DNA from 2 places in the Kribbella sp. NPDC051952 genome. Region 2 is predicted to be linked to the other one. Evidence: riboswitches for the same ligand, from Rfam matches in the RefSeq annotation. Region 2 holds a riboswitch; the other holds the start of a gene.

Region 1 (10,589 bases), on a different contig from region 2:
CAGTCATCCGGAGGGGTGTCCTAGTCCTCGTGACAGGTGCGTCCGCTGGCGGCAGGATCGAAGCGTCGTCGGTTCGATGCGTTCCGCGCGGTGCGCACCCAGCGGTGATCGGGGGTGATCAGGGGCCGTCGTCGGGCCCGGCGGGGTCGCTGTCAGAACATCGAAGGACAACAGATGGCGCTGCGCATCCGCCCGAGGTCGACATGAATCCGACCTACGAGGTGAGTGGAGCGGGCAGCGAGCATGCTCACAAGCGTCAGTCCCAGAGCCGTACATTGCAACTGTCAATCCTGCATCTTGAGACCAGATCTCACGATGTGGCTATCTCTACCAGTCGGGTGTGGATTGCCGCGAGCGTGAAATCTGATTCACAAGAGCTCTTGTGCAAGAGCTCTTGTGGAATCTAGGGTGACCGCATGAGCCCCCGGAACAGGCGCCCGGCCGACCCGTCGGTGATCGCCGCGATCCACCATCCGCTGCGCCGCCGACTGATCGACCTGATCGGCGTGGACGGGCCCGCCACCGCCTCACAACTGGCCGAGCGGACCGGCGAACTGGTCGGCAACATCAGCCACCACCTGAAGGTGCTGGCGACCGCCGGAGTGATCGAGGAGGCGCCGGAGCTGGCCAAGAACCGCCGCGAGCGCTGGTGGCGCAGCACCCGGTCGTCGTACTCCTGGTCGGTCGCCGACGCGGGTGGTGAACCGGCCGCCGAGCTGATCGCAACCGTGGCCGAGGAGAGGAATCTCACTCACCACGCGGACAAGGTCCGGCAGTGGTTCGAGCGGCGCAGCGAGTACGGCGACGAGTGGGTCCGGGCCGCGTTCGCCACCGAGAGCTGGCTGACCCTGACGCCGGAGCGGCTGACCGAGTTGTCCACCCGGATCACGGATCTGATCCAGGAGTACTACGAGAGTCCCTCGGACGAGCCGTCCGCCGTGCCGGTGTACGTGTTCTCGCACGGTGTTCCGGCCAGGCCATGAGCACCGCTGCCCCCGAGACGGGCACCCTCCCACCGCTGCGCCGGGATCGGCGAGTGCATGCCTGGATCCTGTCCGGCGCGGTGTCGGAGGCCGGTGACGTCGCCTGGTACATCGGCCTGGCCTGGAGTGCGGCGCAGGTCGCCTCACCGGCTGCCGCCGGTCTGGTGATGGGTATCGGTGCACTGCCGCGGGCGTTGTTCCTGCTGTTCGGCGGTGCGCTGGCCGACCGCCTCGATGCCCGCCGCACGATGATCGCGGCCAACCTCGGGCGGATCGCCGTACTCGTCGCTGCCGCGGTCGTCGTGGCTTCCGCCGGCGTCTCGTTGCCGCTGCTGCTGACGGTGGCGGTTCTCTTCGGCGCTGTGGATGCGCTCTACAACCCGGCGTCGGGCACGCTGCCGCGACGGATGGTGCGCTCCGACGACCTCGTTCCGCTGGCGGCGGGACGACAGCTGGCCAACCGGCTGGCCGTGTTCGTGGGTGCGCCGCTTGGCGGTCTGCTCGTGGCACACGGCGGACTGATGACTGTGATGGTCGTGGATGCGGTCTCGTTCGGGGTGATCGCGCTTGCGCTGGCGTTCGTGGTCCGGCCCCGGTTTCCGCGGCCCGCGCCCAGCGGACACTCGATCCGCCGCGACCTGTCCGAGGGTTTCAAGTACCTGCGTCGCGACCAGGTCGCCCGGACGCTGGTGATCGCGTTCTTCGGACTGAACCTCTGCGTCGGGCCGGTGCTGGCCGTGGGCCTGGTCCAGCGCACTCAGCTGGATGGGTGGGGATCGGCGTCGCTCGGTCTGTTCCAGGCCTGCTCCGGGATTTGCGCCGCGGCGGGCGCGCTGATCGCGATGCGCTGGAAGCCGCAACGGCCCGCGCGGGCCGGTCTGCTCGCGCTCATTCCCCAGGCGGCCGGCTGCGTGATGATCGGGTTCGTGCCGCGGCCGTTGGTGCTCGTTGCGATGGGGATGATCGGGTTCACCGCCGGCCTCGCGTCGGCGTACCTGTCCGGCGCGTTCCAGCAGACCATCGAGCCGGCGTACCTGGGCCGTACCTCGAGCATCGTCAGCCTCTCCGACGACGGCCTGATGCCGTTGGCGATGACGGGTTTCGGTGCGCTGATCTCGCTGGCCGATGTGGCGGTCTCCTGTGCCCTGCTCGGGACCGCGTTCGCCGGGCTGATGGTGTGGTCGGCCTCGCGCCTGCGCAGCTGAACTCTGTACTCCGGGGGATCGCGTGCGCTACCTTCCGTCCAAGCAATAGGAAAGTTTCCTAACGATTGGTGGGAGGCGGCAATCGTGAGGTCCTTGCGTCGGGTCGGATCGATGGTGGTGGCGGCGGGTCTGGTGGTGGGACCGATGAGCAGCAGCGTCCCGGTAGCAGCTGCCGCGGCCGATGGTGTGGTCCGGGTGAACCAGTTGGGGTACGGCGCTTTCGACGGCAAAGCGGCGTACGTGATGACGCGGGCGGCCGCGGCGGGGGCTCGCTATCAAGTGGTCGACGGGCACGGGCGCCGGGTGCTGACCGGGCGGGTCGGCGGTGACGCGGGGGAGTGGAATGCGACGTACCAGCACGTCTATCAGCTGGATCTGTCCGCGCTGAAGGTGCCGGGGAACTACCGGCTCGAGGTGCCTGGGGTCGCGTCCGCGTCGAGCTTCGTCGTGCGGGCCAACGGTGCCGCGCTGGCGACCGGTGCGAAGGACAAGGCGGTCACGTTCTTCACCGAGCAGCGGGACGGGAAGAACGTCGTACCCGGGTCGCTCGGGCGCAAGCCGGCGCACCTCACGGACCGGGCGGCGTACGTGTACGAGACGCCGACGTTCGTCGATCCGGACAGCGATCAGACCGTTGGTGAGCTCCGCCGGATCGGTGGTCCGGTGGATGTCGAGGGCGGCTGGTACGACGCCGGCGACTACCTGAAGTTCACCCATATCGCGGCGTACTCGGAATCGTTGCTGTGGGCATCGGCCCGGGATGCGCGGACGCCGGATCGCAAGGTGCTGGACGAAGCTCGGCACGGGTTGAACTGGCTGGACAAGATGTGGGACTCGCGCACGAAGACGCTGTACATCCAGGTCGGCGCCGGTGCGGGGAACGTCGAGGAGACGTTCGTCGGTGACCACGATGTGTGGCGGTTGCCCGAGGTCGACGATCACCTGACCGATCCGTCCGAACGCTTCCTGCGCAACCGCCCGGTCTTCCGGGCCGCGGCGCCGGGCAAGCCGATCAGTCCGAACCTGGCCGGTCGTACGGCGGCAGCGTTCGCATTGGCCGCGCAGGTCGAGACGAACAGGGCGCAGGCGCGTCGTCACCTGGAGACGGCCGCGCAGATCTACGCACAGGCGCAGACCAAGAACGTCGGTCAGCTCGTCACTTCGTTGCCCTTCGCCTTCTATCCGGAGTCGGCGTGGCGGGATGACCTCGAGCTCGGCGCGACAGAACTTGCTCTCGCGGCGCGGCGGCTGGGTGATCCGCGGGCGGGTGCTTGGCTGAAGCAGGCCGGCTATTGGGCCACGCAGTACATCGAGCACGAAGCGGGCGGCGACACACTCAACCTGTACGACGTGAGCGCACTGGCTCACGCGGATCTGATCAAGGCCGCGCGGTCGGACCGGCCGCTGGTTCGCCAGTTGGTGGGCGATCTGAAGGCGCAGCTCGAGATCGGGCTGGAGCGTGCGTCGGCGGACCCGTTCCGGGCCGGAGCGCAGTACGACAACTTCGACGCCGTACCGCATGCGTTCGGGCTCGCGGCGACCGCGCAGCTGTATCGCAAGGTGACGGGAGACCGTCGGTACGACGACTTCGGCGAACAGCAGCTGGCCTGGAATTTCGGCGCGAATGCCTGGGGAGTGTCGTTCATGGTCGGCGTCGGGACGAACGCCGAGCGGTGCCCGCATCACCAGATCGCGAACATCACCGGTAAGCAACTGGTCGGTGCGGTCGTGAACGGGCCGAACTCGGAGGAGCTGTTCGAGGAAGGTTTGGGTGATCACCTGGACGGGATGACGCCGTGTCCTGCGGATGGTGTCGATCGGTACGCCGAGTTCACCGGACACGGGTCGCGGTACGTCGACGACGTACGGTCCTGGCAGGCTTCCGAACCGGCCGACGACTTCGCCGCGATCGCGGTCTATGCGTTGACGCGCTGACATTTAGACTCACCCGGTGGCTATCGGTCCTGCGGCGGCGATCGTGGCCGACGTCTACTCGGGTGCGCGGACTGCGGTCGAGGTGGTTGAAGCGGCGCTGGACGCTGCTCGCCGCCTCGACCCGGTCCTGCACTTTCTGGAGGAGTTCGATCCTGGTGGTGCCCGCGCGGCCGCTGAGCGGGTGGATCCGGGTGGTGCGCTTGCCGGCGTTCCGTTCTTGATCAAGGGGCAGACGCCTGTTCACGCGCCGATCGTGACTCGGTTGGTGGCCGCGGGCGCCGTACCGATTGGTCGCTCGACGCGGGCCAGACCCGGGGCGGTGTCGCAGACCTTCGGCTGGACCGGGTCCGACTACACGCGCAATCCGTGGGACCTGACGCGCTCGTCCGGCGGCTCGACGGCGGGTGGTGCGGCGGCTGTCGCGGCCGGGGTCGTGCCGCTGGCGACCGGGGGAGACTCGGGCGGATCGCTCCGGATTCCCGCGGCGTTCTGCGGAGTGGTTGGTTTGAAGGGGACTTACGGACGGGTCCCGCGGCCGGGCGGTCGTCCGCTCGGCGGACTCACCACGATCGGGCTGATCGGTGCGGACCTCGATGACGTGATCCTGGCGACGAGCATCGCCAGCGGTCCGCATCGCCTGGACCCAGCCGCTCTGCCGCATTGGCCGGTGCCGGTCGAGTCCGAGCGGCCGTGGCGCGTTGCGTATCACTCGACGCTGGGGGCTTGTCCCGCCAATCCCGCGGTCGATCAGGTCGTGCGTGACCGGCTCAGCGCGGCCGACGTGACGGTGGTCGACGTACCGCTCGAGCTTCTACCGACCGAGGAGGCGTGGTTGGTGTTGTCAGGGCTGGATGCCGGTCGAGGCGCGGAGGCGGCGGCTTCGAACCGGGCTCGCGAGATCCGTGACCACAACAACACCGCGCTTGCCGACCTGTTCGCCGAGGTGGACGCGCTCGTCACCCCGACCACGCTGGATGTTGCCCACGGCTACGACCAGCACGAGCCGAACATCGTCACCGGCGATCCGTGCTGGTACTTCAACGTGACCGGTCATCCCGCGGTGAGTGTGCCGGTCGGGCTGCTGGACGGCCTGCCGGTGGGCGCGCAGATCGTCGCGCCGCACTGGGCGGACGATGCCGCGGTGGCGGTGGCTCGGCGGGTTCAGGCCGGGCTGCCTCGGCCGCCGGTCAGCGTGGGTGCTCGGCGCGCCAGCCTTTGATCATGAGGTCCATGTCTTCGTGGATGAAGGCGAAGAAGTCCGCTGCTTCGGTGAGGCGCCGGCCGACGGTGGTGTCGGGGCCGAAGAGTTCGGCGCCGGAGCGGCTGGTGGACTCCCATTCGCCGAGCATTTGGTTGCGGCGCTCCAGGATCGCGGCGAAGACGTCGTCACGGATCCGGTAGTGGTCCTTGCGCGAGCCGGGCAGTCGCTCGCGCGAGATGAAGGACACCTGCAGCAGCTGGCGGACCGCTCCGGAGACGGCCGGCTGGCTGATCTTCAGGGACTCGGCCAGCTCGGCGGCGGTCATCGTGCCGGTCGGGCTGACCAGCATCGCGCCCATCACCCGGGCCGACATGGTCGGTACGCCGCTGTTCGCGAGCACGCCCGCGAACCGTTCGACGAACTGGCTGGTCTCCTGCGGGCTGGGTTGCGGCGCCATGGTTGAAGCTTACAGTAATTTTATATATCGCAACTATCACAAACTTTTGATAACTTGAATCCATGACCACGACCTCCCATGCCGACGGGCCGACGCTGACCGGCGCCCGCCGCTTCGGCGTACTCATCGCGCTCTGCCTCGCCGTGCTCGTGCTCGGCCTGGACACGACGGTGCTCAACGTCGCGCTGCCGACGCTGGCCTCCGATCTGGATGCCTCCACCAGCCAGCTGCAGTGGATGGCGAACAGCTACAACCTGGTCCTCGCGGCGCTCCTGCTGCCGGCCGGCCTGCTCGGCGACCGGTACGGCCGGCGCAAGATCATCGCGATCGCGCTGACCCTGTTCGGCGCCGCGTCGCTCGCCTGTGCGCTGGCCGACTCGGCCGAGACCCTGATCGCGGCCCGCGCCTTCCTCGGGATCGGCGCCGCGATGATCGTCCCGGTGGCGCTCTCGCTGATCACGGTGCTGTTCCGCACCGAGGAGGACCGGAAGAAGGCGATCGGGTTCTTCGTCGTTGCCAACAGCATCGGTATGCCGCTCGGCCCGATCGTCGGCGGCCTGCTGCTCGACCACGCCGGTTGGCAGTGGATCTTCTTCATGAACGTTCCGATCGCCCTGATCGCGGCCCTTGCGGTCACGCTGCTGATCCCCGAAACCAGGAGCTCCAGGCGGCCCGCCATCGACTGGCTCGGCATCATCTTGTCCAGCGCCGGTCTGGCCGCCTTGGTGTACGGCGTGACGAAGGCCGGCGAGACCTCGTGGGGCGATGGTGAGACCGTGCTGTTCCTCGGGCTGGCCGTCGTACTGATCGCCGGCTTCCTGGTGTGGCAGCGGCGCAACACGCAGCCGTTGATCGAGCTGCGGTTGTTCGCCGAGAGGACCTTCACCGGCGGGGCGGTCCTGCTCACGGTCTCGGTGTTCGCGATCTTCGGGTTGCTGTTCACAATGCCGCAGTACTTCCAAGGCATCAACGGATCCGACGCGCTGCACACCGGTCTGAAGTTGCTGCCGTTCATCGGCGGGATGACGCTCGGCGCGAAGCTGGCCGAGCCGGTGGAGGCGAAGGCAGGGACGCGGCTGGTCGTGATGATCGGGTTCGTGGTGATGGCGGTCGGGTTCGCGCTCGGGGCCTTCACGGATCTCGACACCGGGTACGGGTACACGGCGATCTGGTTCGTGGTGGTCGGATTCGGGCTGGGCTGCTCGATGCCGCAGGCAATGAACGCGGCGCTCGGGGTGCTCGACCCGGAGCGGGCCGGGACCGGATCCGGTCTGCTGCAGGCGTTCCGCCAGGTCGGCGGCACGGTCGGCGTCGCGGTGCTGGGGACGGTGCTCAATTCGGTCTACCGCAACAACGTGGACACGACCGGGCTGCCCGGTCAGGCGGCAGACGCGGTCGAGAAGGGTGTCGGCGGCGGGCTCGCGGTCGCTGCGAAGACCGGGTCGGGTGAATTGCTGAACGACGTACGCGATGCGTTCCTGACAAGCCTCAACACCACCATGTGGGTGTCAGCGGGCATCGCGGTCGTCGGCGCCGTACTGGCCGCGCTGCTGATGCCGCGGCGCGCGAAGAAGGCGTCGCCGGAGGTTCTGATGGGAGTCCAGCAGGACGCGTGAACACGACAGCGCCCGCTCCCGGAGGGGGGAGCGGGCGCTGTCGTTCGGGTCAGCTGAGCTCGAGGCCCGGGTACAGCGGGTGCTTGTCGAGCAACTCGGCCGAGGCGGCGCGGGTCTTGTCCGCGACACCGTCGGCGAGGACGTACTTCGCCTTCGACGGAGCACCGGCGGACGTCGTGGTCGGCGTGGTGGAGGAGATCACGTCGACGATGAGCTCGGCCACCCGGTCGAACTCGTCGGCGCCGAAGCCGCGCGTGGTCAGCGCCGGCGTACCGATCCGGACGCCCGAGGTGTACCAGGCGCCGTTCGGGTCGCGCGGTACAGCGTTCCGGTTCGTCACGATGCCCGCGTCGAGCAGAGCGGACTCGGCCTGCCGGCCGGTGATCCCGTACGACGAGACGTCGAGCAGGACCAGGTGGTTCTCGGTGCCGTCCGTCACGAGCTTCACGCCGCGCTTCATCAGACCCTCGGCCAGCACGACCGCGTTGTCCGCGACCGCCTGCGCGTACTCCTGGAACGACGGCTGCCGGGCCTCGGCCAGTGCGACCGCCTTCGCGGCCATCGTCTGGCTGAGCGGGCCACCCAGGACCATCGGGCACCCGCGGTCGACGGAATCGGCGTACTCGGGCTGGCAGAGCACCATGCCGCCGCGCGGGCCGCGGAGCGACTTGTGCGTGGTGGTCGTGGTGACGTGCGCGTGCGGGACCGGGTCGAAGTCGCCGCTGAACACCTTGCCCGCGACCAGGCCGGCGAAGTGGGCCATGTCGACCATCAGCGTCGCGCCGACCTCGTCGGCGATCTCGCGCATCTTGGCGAAGTTCACCTTCCGCGGGTACGCCGAGTAGCCCGCGATCAGGATGAGTGGCTTGAACTCGCGCGCCTTCCGGGCGACCTCGTCGTAGTCGAGCAGCCCGGTCTCCGGGTCGGTGCCGTACGAGTGCTGGTTGAACATCTTGCCGGAGATGTTCGGCCGGAAGCCGTGGGTCAGGTGACCGCCGGCATCGAGCGACATGCCGAGCATCTTCTGGTCGCCGAGCGCCTTGCGGAGCTTGGTCCAGTCCTCGTCGGACAGGTCGTTGACGTGCTTGGCGCCCGCCTCGGCCAGCGCCGGGGACTCGATCCGCTGGGCCAGGATCGCCCAGAAGGCGACCAGGTTCGCGTCGATGCCGGAGTGCGGCTGGACGTAGGCGTGCGGCGCGTCGAAGAGTGCCCGCGCGTGATCCGCAGCGGTCTGCTCGACGGTGTCGACGTTCTGGCAGCCGGCGTAGAAGCGGTGGCCGATGGTGCCCTCGGCGTACTTGTCCGAGAGCCAGTTGCCCATCGTGAGCAGGGTGGCGGGGGAGGCGTAGTTCTCGCTCGCGATCAGCTTCAGCGAGGACCGCTGGTCGGCCAGTTCGGCCTTGATCGCGCCGGCGATGGTGGGCTCCACCGCGCCGATCACCTCGAGCGCGTTGCGGTACGCGGCCGACGCGGCGGCTGCGTCGAAGGTCTGAGTCATCGTTGTCTCTCCTGCGGTTGCAGTGGGTCGAAGGCACCCAGGCGCACGGTGCCGACGGATTTCGCTCCCCGGTGGTTCTCCACCTCAGCGCGCCAGTCGCGACGCCTCACCCTATCGTGCGGTCGAGGATCGTCTGGAACGGTGTGGTCCGCGGGAGGGTGCCGAAGACACCGCCCCAATCCCCGGCCAACCGGGACGCCACGAACGCGTCGGCCACCTCCGGTGTCGAGTGCCGCACGAGCAGCGATGCCTGCACGCACAAGCCCATCCGGGCCGCCAGCCGACGGGCTCCCGCTTCGGCCCCTTCGACGTCTGCAAGCGCTTGCAGTACGTCGTTCACCGCGGTGTCGAGCCGATCGTCGGCACCACGCGCCGCGCCAACCTCGAGCAGCCAGGCCTCCAACGACTCCGGTCGCCGGAGCGCCCGGAGAACGTCCAATGCGTTGACGTTCCCCGAGCCTTCCCAGATGGAGTTCAACGGCGACTCCCGGAAGAGCAGCGGCATCCCGGACTCCTCCACGAAACCGTTCCCACCCAGACACTCGAGCGCCTCGGCAGCCATGAACGGAGTCCGCTTACAGACCCAGAACTTCGCCAACGGAAGCCCGATGCGGCGGAAGGCCGCGGCCTCGGGGAGCGGGCTGTCGACGGCTGCGGCGAGGCGCATGGCGAGGGCCGTGGCCGCCTCGCTCTCCAGGGCGAGGTCCGCGAGCACGTTCTGCATGGCCGGCTTGTCGGCCAGTAATCCACCGAACGCGGAGCGGTGGCGGGTGTGCCAAAGCGCCTCGACCAACGCACGACGTTGAAGCGCCGCGGACCCCAGCACGCAGTCCAATCGCGTCGCGGCAACCATCTCGATGATCGTGCGGACGCCGGCGCCCTCGTCACCCAATCGGTAGCCGATGGTCCCGTGGAACTCGACCTCACTCGAGGCGTTGGAACGATTCCCGAGCTTGTCCTTCAACCGCTGCAGTGCGAACGCGTTCCGGTTGCCGTCAGCAAGCACCCGCGGCACGACGAAGCAACTCAGTCCGTCCGGCGCCTGCGCCAGTACGAGGAAGACGTCGACCTGCGGCGCCGAGCAGAACCATTTGTGACCGTTGAGCTGGTATTCACCGTCGCCACCGGTGGGCGTGGCCGTGGTCAGGTTCGCCCGGACATCCGACCCGCCCTGCTTCTCGGTCATCCCCATCCCGGCGAGGACCCCGGTCTTCTCCGCGGCAGGCAGGCGTCGTACGTCGTACTCCTTGGACGCGAGTTGCGGGATCCACTCCTTGGCCAACCGCTCATCCGCCCTGAGCGCGGGTACGGCGGCGTACGTCATCGAGATCGGGCACGCGTGGCCCGGCTCGACCTGCGACCAGACGTAGAAGCCGGCCGCCCGGGTCAGGTGCGGCGACGGCTGGTCGCTCGTCCACGGCGCCGCCTGCAGCCCGAACCCGACCGCCCGCTCCATCAGCCAGTGCCACGACGGGTGGAACTCGACCTCGTCGATCCGGTTCCCGTAGCGGTCGTGGGTGCGCAGGACCGGCGGATTCTGGTTCGCCGGGAGGGCCTGGGACAGCGCCTCCGCCGACCCCGCGACCGCTCCGATCCGGTGCAGACCGGGGTCGTCGGCGAGGTCGGCGTACGGGCGCAGAGCGTCACCGAGCGCCCTGTCCTGGGTGAAGAAGTTCACGCCCCGCAGTGGGGGA
Region 2 (10,589 bases):
CCGCGGTGATCGGGTGATCGCCGTCCGCCTGCCGACCGTGCTGCGGCCGTTCGCGGCTGGAGCCGAGCGGGTGGAGGTCGACGGGGCCACGGTCGGCGAGGTCTTCGCCGCGCTGGATCCGGCCCTGCGCAGGAGGTTGACGGACGAGCAGGGCGCCATCCGCCGGCACGTGAACATCTACCTGGGCGACGACAACATCCGCGATCTGGACGGCCTGGGCACGCAGCTGACCGACGGGGACGAACTCCTGATATTGCCTAGCGTCGCCGGCGGCTGAAAAGACAAGACTGCCGTTTGCCGCGCGATGTGATTAGCGTCTGGCGGCATGACCGACGTACTCCTCCTGACCGGCGCCCCCGGATCAGGCAAGACGACAGTTGCCACCCTCGTCGCAACCGACACGACCCGCCCGACCGTGCACGTGACCACCGACGAGTTCTTCCGGGCCATCCGCACCGGCTTCGTGCCGCCGTACCTGCCGGGTGCCGAGCAGCAGAACGTGGTGGTCGTCGACGCGATCGTGGCGGCGGTCGACGTGTGGGCTCGAGGTGGGTACGACGTGGTCGTCGACGGGATCATCGGGCCGTGGTTCCTTCCGCCGTACCTCAAGGCTGCGGCGGAGGGGGAGTGGACGATGTCGTACGTCGTACTCCGTCCCGACCTCGGGACCACGCTGGACCGGGCCCGGCAACGGGCCGAGACCGAGCTCAAGAACGTCGAAGCAATCACCGGCCTGCACGGCGCGTTCGCGAACCTCGGCGAGCTGGAGCCGCACGCGCTCGACACCACGGACCTCGACGCCGGTCAGACCGCCGCCGAGGTCCGCAAGGCGGTTGCCTCAGGCACCCACCGACTCAGTGCCTGAACAGCCGCACCCCGGTCGTTGACCAGCTGATTCCACGCTCGGCACACGCCGCGGCCACCTCGCCCGACCGGATCGATCCGCCCGGCTCAGCGATATGCGCGACCCCATAACCGGCAGCCACCTCAATGTTGTCGACAAACGGCAACGCGCCGTCCGAAACCATCGACACACCGGACAAGACCGCACCCGAACGACGCGCCCAGGTGGCAGCCTTCTCACCCGCCAGTTGCGTGCAATCCACCCGCGACTGCTGACCGGCCCCGACCCCGACGACCATCCCGTCCTTCACCATCACCACGCTGTTCGACTGGGTGTAGCGGGCAACGATCATCCCCAGCACCAGATCCCGGGCCGCCGCGTCCGGCACCGCCGGATCCAGCAATTCGCGTGTCAGCGGCACGTCGTCCCGCCGCTGCGTCAGCCGCAGCCCGTAGAACTCCCGCACCTCTTCCACCGGCGGCTCGACGGACGCATCCGCCTCCAGCACCAGGAACGTCCCCCGCTTCTTCGCAGCCAGCGTCGCGACCACGCCCTCGTCGTACCCGGGCGCGATGATCCCGTCCGACACCACCTTCTTCAGCACGCCGGCCAACTCCGCGTCGACAGGCTCCGAGACCGTAATGAAATCGCCGTACGACGACTTCGGATCGGCATCCCGCGCCCGCACATAAGCGTCCGCACCAACGGCCGCCCCAGCCGGCGACACATGCTTGTACGACGCAGCCGCCGGCACTCCGAACGCCCTCGATGCCTCCCGCACCAACTGCCACCCCGTCAGCGCGTCAAGCACGTTGATGTACGACGGCGCCCCCGAAACAACCGCGAACGGCGCCTCACCCAGAACCGTCATCGAGGCGGGTTGGTGTGGATTCATCCCATAACGCATTCAGCACCTCCGAAGAATCGGAGGCGCCCAGGCGGACGACGCCTTGTTCTGACCATCCGCTCCCCGGTGGTACTCCACCCTCGCCAGTCGCGGTTGACGGCCAGCTTAGTGCTGACTGATTCCGGCCATGTCGGGCTCCTGTCACCGCGGATTCGTGGCCCTATCGGTCTGGATCGGATACCACAGGGAGCATTCGCATGCACCTGATAGGTGCCAAGAGCAAGGATGGTGTCCCCGGTGGGGTTTCCACGATCGTTACCGATACCGGCACTCGTGGCCAGTTGCGCGCTGGCGTTGACCGGCCTCGCGCCCGCGGCCGCAGCCGGCCCGCCCCCGACCCGGGACGAAGGGCAGGCGCCCGGGCTACGCGGCGCAGCGACGGTGACGTTGCTGACCGGCGAACATGTCACGCTCCGCCCCGGTCCTGACGGCAGGCCGCAGGTCGACGTGCAGGCCCGCGACGGCCGGCCTGCGGTCGGGTACGCCGTACACAACGACCACGGCCGGATCAGCGTGATCCCGCACGACGTCGCGAGCCTGGTTCCCGCCGTCCTCGATCCCTCGCTGTTCGACGTGACCGGGCTGGTCGAGATGGGGTACGACGACGCGCACCGTACGGACCTGCCCGTCATCGTCCGCAACTCCGGCGACCGCACGATGGCGAGCGGTGGATTCACCGCCACACGCACTCTGACCGGCATCGGCGCGACCGCCGGCCGCATCCAGAAGGCTCGTGCCGCGGCCTTCGGGACTGCCCTGACCACGGACCACGCGGCCGGTGCGACCAAGATCTGGCTGGACGCCGCGCTGCACGCGGACCCCGTGACCAAGCCCGCTCCCGCGACCAAGCCGGCCAGTGGTCCCACGACGACCGCCGCACCGCTGGACGGGTATCTGCAACAGGTACAGGCGCCGACAGCGTGGCGGCGCGGCCTCGATGGCCACGGCGTCAAGGTCGCGATCCTCGACTCCGGGATCGACACCGGCCACCCGGCGCTCGAGGGCAAGGTGACGGCGGCCGCGGACTTCACCGGCGAAGGCCCGCAGGACGACCTCGGACATGGCACCCAGCTGGCCTCCCTGGTGGCAGGCAACGGTGCGGGGTCCGACGGCGCTCGCAAGGGGATCGCACCCGGTGCCGAACTGATCTCCGGCAAGATCCTGAACGCGGCCGGCGAGGGCACGGTGTCCGAGCTGATCGCTGCGATGGAATGGGCCGTCGACCAGCACGCGGACCTGGTGAACGTCGGGCTCGGCGCACGCGCTCCGTACCAGGGCGATGACCTGCTCGCCGACGCGGTCGACCGGCTGACGCAGCAGAGCGGGACGCTGTTCGTGGCGGCGGCCGGCGACGACGGGGACATCTACGCCTCGCCGTTCACCGTCGAGACGCCGGGAACGGCTGCCTCCGCTCTGACCGTGGGTGCGCTCAACGACACCGGCGGCCGGGCCCTCTTCACCAGCATGGGACCGACGAACTCGTTCCGGCAGAAGCCGGAGCTGTCCGCGCCGGGCACGAGCATCCTCGCCGCTCGCACCGGCGCCCGCGACGGCGACCTGTACGAGACGGGTTTCGGCACGTCCCGGTCCGCGTCCCTGGTGACCGGAGCGGCCGCCCTGCTGCTCCAGCAGCACCCGGAGCTGACTTGGCAGCAACTGAAGGCGCGATTGAGCAGCAGCGCCGTCGACAGCAACGGCATCTACGCGGGGTGGACCGGCAGCGGCCGGATCAACCTGGACGTCGCGACCTCGCCGGAAGGCCTCGTCCCCGACGTCGGATCGATCGACTACGGACGCGTCAAGCACGACGACGGGACATCGCAGCGACGCACGCTGACGCTGACGAACCCCAGCGCCGAGCCGGTCACGCTCACCTTCGCCGACCGGGAGACGACCATCTGGAACAAGGCGGCGCCGGAGTCCACTGTCGTCGTCACCCCTGCCACCCTGACGGTGCCGGCCGGCGGGACCGCCGACGCCACCGTGACCTTCGACCGGACCGGCCTGAGCGATCTTGTCGGGCCGTGGGTCACGCTCGCGGACAACGACTGGCAGGGTGCGCTCGACGTGATCGACAGCACCGGCAAGCGACGGCTGCGGCTGGCTCTGAACGCGTACGACGAGCCGCCGATGCAGGATCTCTCGGTCCGCGTGCTCGACCGGGCCGGGAAGCCTGTCTCCGGTGGCTACGTGAATGTGTTCAACGCCAGTGACGGCCATTACAACCAGTTGTTCCTGGACGACCAGGGCCGCGGCAAGACCCGGGTCACGCCCGGCGTGTACGGCGCTTACAGCTTCGTACCCACGGGAGACACGACGACGTTCGCCATCGAAGCGAATCTCAACGTGGCCAAGGACACCTCGTTCACGCTGGATGCCCGCAAGGCGGTCCAGGTGAAGGCACCCGTGGTCCAAGGGCAACCGACCACCGTCACCCAGGGTGCGGTCGCCTATATGCGGGGCAAGGGCAAGGACGAGTGGCAGTTCGACCACGTGCCGGTGACCGCTGACGACCTGAGTGCCGGCCGGATCTATGTCACCCCCACGACGGCCCCCTCGACCGGCGTCGCCGAAGCGATCACCCGGTGGCAGTTGGAGCCGACCAGGAAGGCCCACCAGGCCACCCCGGACGTGTACGAGGTCTACCAGAGCGCGAATCGGTTCAGCTCGCCGCTGGTCCAGCCGATCGACGCGAAGGCCGTGCGCGACATGGCGAGGGTCGAGTCGACCTTCGGTAGTACCTGGGGCGACGGCACGCAGGTCGTCGACCGGGGCGTGCTGAGTACCTTCACCCAGGTCGGCTGGTCGACCCGTCGGACGGTCAAGGCCCCCGGACAGATGGTGGAATTGTTGTCCGCCGGTCCGGGAATTACCTGGTGGCAGTGCCACAAAGTGCCCAATACCGGCACAGCAGGCCTCTGCGACGATCCGTACCGCACCTACCAGCGCGGCGAGAAGGTCCGGTCGATGCTCGGCGCCGCGCTGCATCCGCAGCTCAGTGTCGCCAGCATGCAAGGTGGCTGGTTCAACGTGCAGGTCGGTCTCGCGGATGCCAACCACATCGGAGTGGTGGATCAGAATCTGGTTGGTGGACAGCAGTTGGCCCTGTACCGCAACGGTGACTTGATCGATGCGCTGCCAACTGCGACCGGCGCCTTCCAGGTTCCGGCCGGCGCGGCCCGGTGGCGGCTGGAACACAGTTGGTCGACCAAGGCGGTCCCGACCTCCGGGCAGGCCAGGACCACGTGGCAGTTCAGCGCGACCTCGTCCGACGATCCGGGAGCGAGCGGTGTCGAGCCGCAACTGATCCGGCCGTCGTACGATCCGGCCGTTGCGGTCGACGGCAGCACGCGGGCGTGGCGGCCGATGCTGTTCGATCTCGACCTCGGCTACTCCGGCGGTGCGGCTGTACCGGTGAAGTCGGCGAAGCTCCTGCTGTCGTCCGATCACGGCAAGACCTGGACCGCCGCGCCGCTGGTGCGGTCCGCGGGTGGCTACCGGACCGTCGTTGCGCCGTGGATGCTGCTGCCAGGCAAGACCCTGTCCGTCCGGGCCACCGTCACCGACCGGTCCGGCGGTTCGGTGGACCAGACCGTCCTCGACCTGGTGCCGGTGCGCTGAGCAGGTGAATGTGTCGCTCTGTTCCTCCGGGCGCGAACCCGGAGGAATAGAGTGACGCGCATGGTCGATGTGAAGCCTCGTAGCCGGACAGTGACCGATGGGCTCGAAGCCACCGCCAGCCGGGGAATGCTCCGGGCGGTCGGGATGGGCGACGACGACTGGGCCAAACCACAGGTCGGCGTCGCCTCGAGCTGGAACGAGATCACCCCGTGCAACCTGTCGCTCGACCGCCTCGCGAAGGCGGTCAAGGAAGGCGTGCACGCGGCCGGCGGGTACCCGCTCGAGTTCGGCACGATCAGCGTCTCCGACGGCATCTCGATGGGTCACGTCGGCATGCACTACTCGCTGGTCAGCCGCGAGATCATCGCCGACTCGGTCGAGACCGTGATGGAGGCCGAGCGGCTGGACGGCTCGGTCCTGCTGGCCGGCTGCGACAAGTCCCTGCCCGGCATGCTGATGGCCGCGGCGCGGCTCGACCTGGCGTCGGTGTTCCTGTACGCCGGTTCGATCATGCCCGGCAAGCTCGGCGACAAAGACGTCACGATCATCGACGCGTTCGAGGCCGTCGGCGCCTGTGTTCGCGGCCTGATCACCCAGGAGGAGGTCGACGCGGTCGAACGCGCGATCTGCCCGGGTGAAGGCGCTTGCGGCGGCATGTACACGGCCAACACGATGGCCGCGTCCGCCGAGGCGCTCGGTATGTCCCTCCCCGGCTCGGCCGCTCCGCCGGCGGTCGATCGCCGCCGCGACGGGTACGCGCGCAAGTCCGGTGAGGCCGCGGTCGGCCTGCTGCGCAAGGGGATCACGGCCCGCCAGATCCTCACCAAGGAGGCGTTCGAGAACGCCATCGCCGTCGTGATGGCGCTCGGTGGCTCGACCAACGCCGTACTGCATCTGCTCGCGATCGCCCGCGAGGCCGAGGTCGACCTGACCCTCGCCGACTTCAACCGGATCGGCGATCGGGTGCCGCATCTCGGCGACCTCAAGCCGTTCGGCCGGTACGTGATGACGGACGTCGACCGGGTCGGCGGCATCCCGGTGGTCATGCGCGCGCTGCTCGACGCCGGCCTCCTGCACGGCGACTGCCTGACCGTCACCGGCAAGACGATGGCCGAGAACCTCGCCGACATCGCGCCGCCGGACGTCGACGGCACGATCATCCGCGCCCTGGACAAGCCGATCCACGGCACCGGCGGCATCACGATCCTGCACGGCTCGCTCGCACCAGAAGGTGCCGTGGTCAAGAGCGCCGGCTTCGACTCCGACGTCTTCGAAGGTACGGCGCGAGTCTTCGACGGCGAGCGCGACGCCATGGACGCCGTCGCCGATCTGAATCCCAGCGACGTCGTCGTGATCCGGTACGAGGGTCCCAAGGGTGGCCCCGGGATGCGCGAGATGCTCGCGGTCACCGGCGCGATCAAGGGCGCCGGCCTCGGCAAGGACGTCCTGCTCCTCACCGACGGCCGCTTCTCCGGCGGTACGACGGGACTCTGCGTCGGGCACGTCGCCCCCGAGGCGGTCGACGGCGGCCCGATCGCGTTCGTCCGCGACGGCGACCGGATCACGCTCGACGTGAAGAACCGCACCCTCGACCTGCACGTCACTCCGGAGGAGCTCGAGTCCCGCAAGCAGGGCTGGACCCCGAAGGCCCCGGCCATCACCAAGGGCGTGCTCGGCAAGTACACCCGCCTGGTCCGCTCCGCCTCCGAAGGCGCCGTCTGCATCTGAGGTGAACCGGCTGGCTGCTTAGGTACGCGGATGGATGCCGAGCAGCTGGCCGAGGTTCACCGGGCCGCGAGCACAATCACCCGGGCCCAGTTCACCTTCCTGGTACGCCGGTACGGCGTCGACGACCGCTTTCGCGACGGCTGGGGCAACCACAACGCGACGCACAACCTCCGGGTGGCGTGGCAGGCGGCCCGTGGTGCGGCCAGGCTGGTCGAGGCAGGACTGGAGCCGCCGGAGGCCGTGCCCTTCGCCCTGATCGCCGGAATCCACCATGACCACGTCCAAGAGGTCGGCGGTCCGTACGACGGCAGTCCGCACCGCGCGGCCCTGATCGAGGTCGACGAACGGCAGGCGATCCTGCGCCACCAGCTGGAGCGGGCCGGAGCACCCCTGCGCCCGTTGACCTACGACCTGAGTCCGGACCGTGAGCGGTTGAGTGTGATCGCTGCCCAGGACGCGATGCGAGCCTACGAACGCGAACACGGCTACCGGCCGACCGAGTTGTTCACCCAGGCCGGCTACGACACCGTCGACGATCTGATCATGAACACCCAGGTCGTGGGTGCGACGCCGCAGGACGGGATCGGTACCAGGTCGACGGCGGACCGGCCACTGGGTGCCGCGATGAGCGACGCCGACAAATCTGATCTGGCGCTGCAAGGCGGACTGCGTCGTGGGCTCGGGCTCCTGCTCGAACGGAACCGGGCAACCCTCGCCGTGCCCGCCTTCAGCGACGGCACCGAGGTCGAGCTGCCCCGCGAACTGACCGTGCCCTACCTGGAATCCCAGTGCCAGATCTACGCCAACGATCGATTCACGCTCAGCCAGAGCAACGAGCTCTTCCCGCAGCGGGCGTTCACCGTCGAGCAGATGGAGCTGCTGCGGCGCGAGCACACCGCGGGGCGGATGACGTGGACCGAGATGATGGCGCACACCACCGAGCTGGCCCGAGCCGAACCGGTTCCGCCGCGTGGCGCGTCGTCGGCGCTGATCGCCGATCCACGGGAGCTGGTCGGCGATCTCGTCACCGGGCTGCACGGCCAGGCAGCCGGCGTACGCAGCCCCGACGTCGTGCCGGCGGAGCTGCGGACCGCACGCGACCGGGCCGGGATCGATCTGCAGGGCGCCGTCTTGTTGCCGACCGGCGACGGTGCCCGTCCGACGCCGAGGGCGGCTGGATCTAAGACAGTCATCTCACGCAATGAGACATCGTCGGGCCGAACTTGACCGGGTCGTGGTCTGTCGGCGAATAATGCCTACATGCGATCGATTCTCCTCGTACTTGTGCGGCGCGCCGACTGACGCGACCACAGAGTCGAGCGCGCCCCTTCAGCCAACCGGCGGAAGGGGTTTTTTGTTGCCAGGGCGACTATCTGAGATCCAGAAGTGACCTGAAGACGAACACAAGCGAGGATGGATCGGTCGCGACAAAGCCAGACGAAGCCAATCGTGACAGGACTTAGGGAAGGCACTCATGAGTGAGCAGCTGACCGGGGCACAGGCTCTGATCCGCGCACTGGAACATGCCGGAGTCGACACCGTCTTCGGCATCCCGGGTGGCGCGATCCTCCCGGCATACGACCCGATGCTCGACTCGACCCAGATCCGCCACATCCTGGTACGTCACGAGCAGGGCGCCGGCCACGCCGCCCAGGGGTACGCCGCCGCGTCCGGCAAGACCGGCGTGTGTATGGCGACCTCGGGCCCGGGCGCGACGAACCTGGTGACGCCGATCGCGGACGCGTACATGGACTCGGTCCCGCTGGTCGCGATCACCGGCCAGGTCGCCGGTCCCGCGATCGGTACGGACGCCTTCCAGGAGGCCGACATCCGCGGCATCACGATGCCGATCACCAAGCACAACTTCCTGGTCAACGACCCGAACGACATCGCCACCACGGTGGCCGAGGCGTTCCACATCGCCTCGACCGGCCGGCCCGGTCCGGTGCTGGTCGACGTGACCAAGGACGCGATGCAGGCGAAGGTCGACTTCCAGTGGCCGACCGAGCTCTCGCTGCCCGGCTACCGGCCGGTGACCCGCCCGCACCCCAAGCAGGTGCGCGAGGCGGCCCGCCTGATCGCCGCGGCCGAGAAGCCGGTCCTGTACGTCGGCGGCGGCGTGATCCGGGCCCAGGCCCACACCGAGCTGAAGGAGCTCGCGGAGCTCCTCGGCATCCCCGTGGTCACCACGCTGATGGCCCGCGGCGCACTGCCGGACACCCACGACCTGCACTTCGGTATGCCGGGCATGCACGGCTCGGTCTCCGCGGTCGGCGCGCTGCAGCGGTCTGATCTGCTGATCTGTCTCGGCGCCCGTTTCGACGACCGCGTCACCGGCAAGCTCGACTCGTTCGCCCCCGACGCGAAGGTCATCCACGCCGACATCGACCCCGCCGAGATCGGCAAGAACCGGATCGTCGACGTGCCGATCGTGGGTGACTGCAAGGAGGTCATCACCGACCTGCTCGCCGCTCTCCGGACCGAGATCGCGAACGCCGGCCGGACCCCGTCGTACGACACCTGGCGGCACCAGCTCGAGGGCGTCCGGGCCAAGTACCCGGTCGGGTACGACGAACCCGAGGACGGCAGCCTGTCCCCGCAGTACGTGATCGAGCGGATCGGCCAGATCGCCGGGCCGGACGCGATCTACACCAGCGGCGTCGGCCAGCACCAGATGTGGGCCGCGCACTACCTGCCGTTCGAGAAGCCGCGGCACTGGCTGAACTCCGGCGGCCTCGGCACGATGGGGTACGCCGTTCCGGCCGCGATGGGGGCCAAGGTCGCCCGGCCGGACAAGACCGTGTGGGCGATCGACGGCGACGGCTGCTTCCAGATGACCAACCAGGAGCTCGTCACCTGTGCGCTGGAGGGCATCCCGATCAAGGTCGCGGTGATCAACAACCAGTCGCTGGGCATGGTCCGGCAGTGGCAGACGCTGTTCTACGACAAGCGCTACTCCAACACCGACCTGCACTCGGCCCGGATCCCGGACTTCGCCAAGCTGGCCGAGGCGATGGGTGGCGTCGGGCTGCGCTGCTCCGACAAGGACTCGGTCGACGCGACGATCGACAAGGCCATGTCGGTCACCGACCAGCCGGTCGTGGTCGACTTCGTCGTACACCGGGACGCGATGGTCTGGCCGATGGTCGCCGCCGGCACCAGCAACGACGACATCCAGATCGCCCGCGACATGGCCCCGACCTGGGACAACGAGGAGATCTGATGACCAAGCACACTTTGAGCATCCTGGTCGAGAACAAGCATGGTGTGCTGGCCCGCGTCGCCGCATTGATCTCGCGGCGGGGGTTCAACATCGACTCGCTCGCGGTCGGCCCGACCGAGCACCCCGAGGTGTCCCGGATGACGATCGCGGTCAGCGTGGACGAGCAGCCGCTGGAGCAGATCACCAAGCAGCTGAACAAGCTGGTGAACGTGATCAAGATCGTCGAGCTCGAGCCCAGCCAGACGGTTCAGCGCGAACTGCTGCTG

The links. A riboswitch is a leader RNA that binds a small molecule or an ion and turns the genes downstream of it on or off. The one in region 2 is predicted to bind ZMP and ZTP.
Region 1: it holds a riboswitch for ZMP and ZTP, as region 2 does, so the genes downstream of both, AB0L70_RS37145 (glycine hydroxymethyltransferase) here and AB0L70_RS10235 (5-aminoimidazole-4-carboxamide ribonucleotide transformylase) in region 2, are expected to answer to the same signal.

What each region holds. Positions count from the first base shown of each region.
Region 1 is NZ_JBFAXQ010000034.1:4,455-15,043, reverse strand. It holds gene AB0L70_RS37180 (nitrite/sulfite reductase) at 1-7, opposite strand, end outside; gene AB0L70_RS37175 (helix-turn-helix domain-containing protein) at 417-983, shown strand; gene AB0L70_RS37170 (MFS transporter) at 980-2,188, shown strand; gene AB0L70_RS37165 (glycoside hydrolase family 9 protein) at 2,333-4,123, shown strand; gene AB0L70_RS37160 (amidase) at 4,140-5,342, shown strand; gene AB0L70_RS37155 (MarR family transcriptional regulator) at 5,311-5,781, opposite strand; gene AB0L70_RS37150 (DHA2 family efflux MFS transporter permease subunit) at 5,844-7,397, shown strand; gene AB0L70_RS37145 (glycine hydroxymethyltransferase) at 7,447-8,895, opposite strand; ZMP/ZTP riboswitch at 8,924-9,005, opposite strand; gene AB0L70_RS37140 (acyl-CoA dehydrogenase family protein) at 9,002-10,589, opposite strand, start outside.
Region 2 is NZ_JBFAXQ010000004.1:193,419-204,007, forward strand. It holds gene AB0L70_RS10220 (exo-alpha-sialidase) at 1-17, shown strand, start outside; gene AB0L70_RS10225 (MoaD/ThiS family protein) at 14-277, shown strand; gene AB0L70_RS10230 (AAA family ATPase) at 326-865, shown strand; gene AB0L70_RS10235 (5-aminoimidazole-4-carboxamide ribonucleotide transformylase) at 855-1,751, opposite strand; ZMP/ZTP riboswitch at 1,770-1,852, opposite strand; gene AB0L70_RS10240 (S8 family serine peptidase) at 2,025-5,372, shown strand; gene ilvD (dihydroxy-acid dehydratase) at 5,433-7,100, shown strand; gene AB0L70_RS10250 (hypothetical protein) at 7,131-8,327, shown strand; gene AB0L70_RS10255 (acetolactate synthase large subunit) at 8,575-10,323, shown strand; partial or broken gene ilvN (acetolactate synthase small subunit) at 10,323-10,589, shown strand, end outside.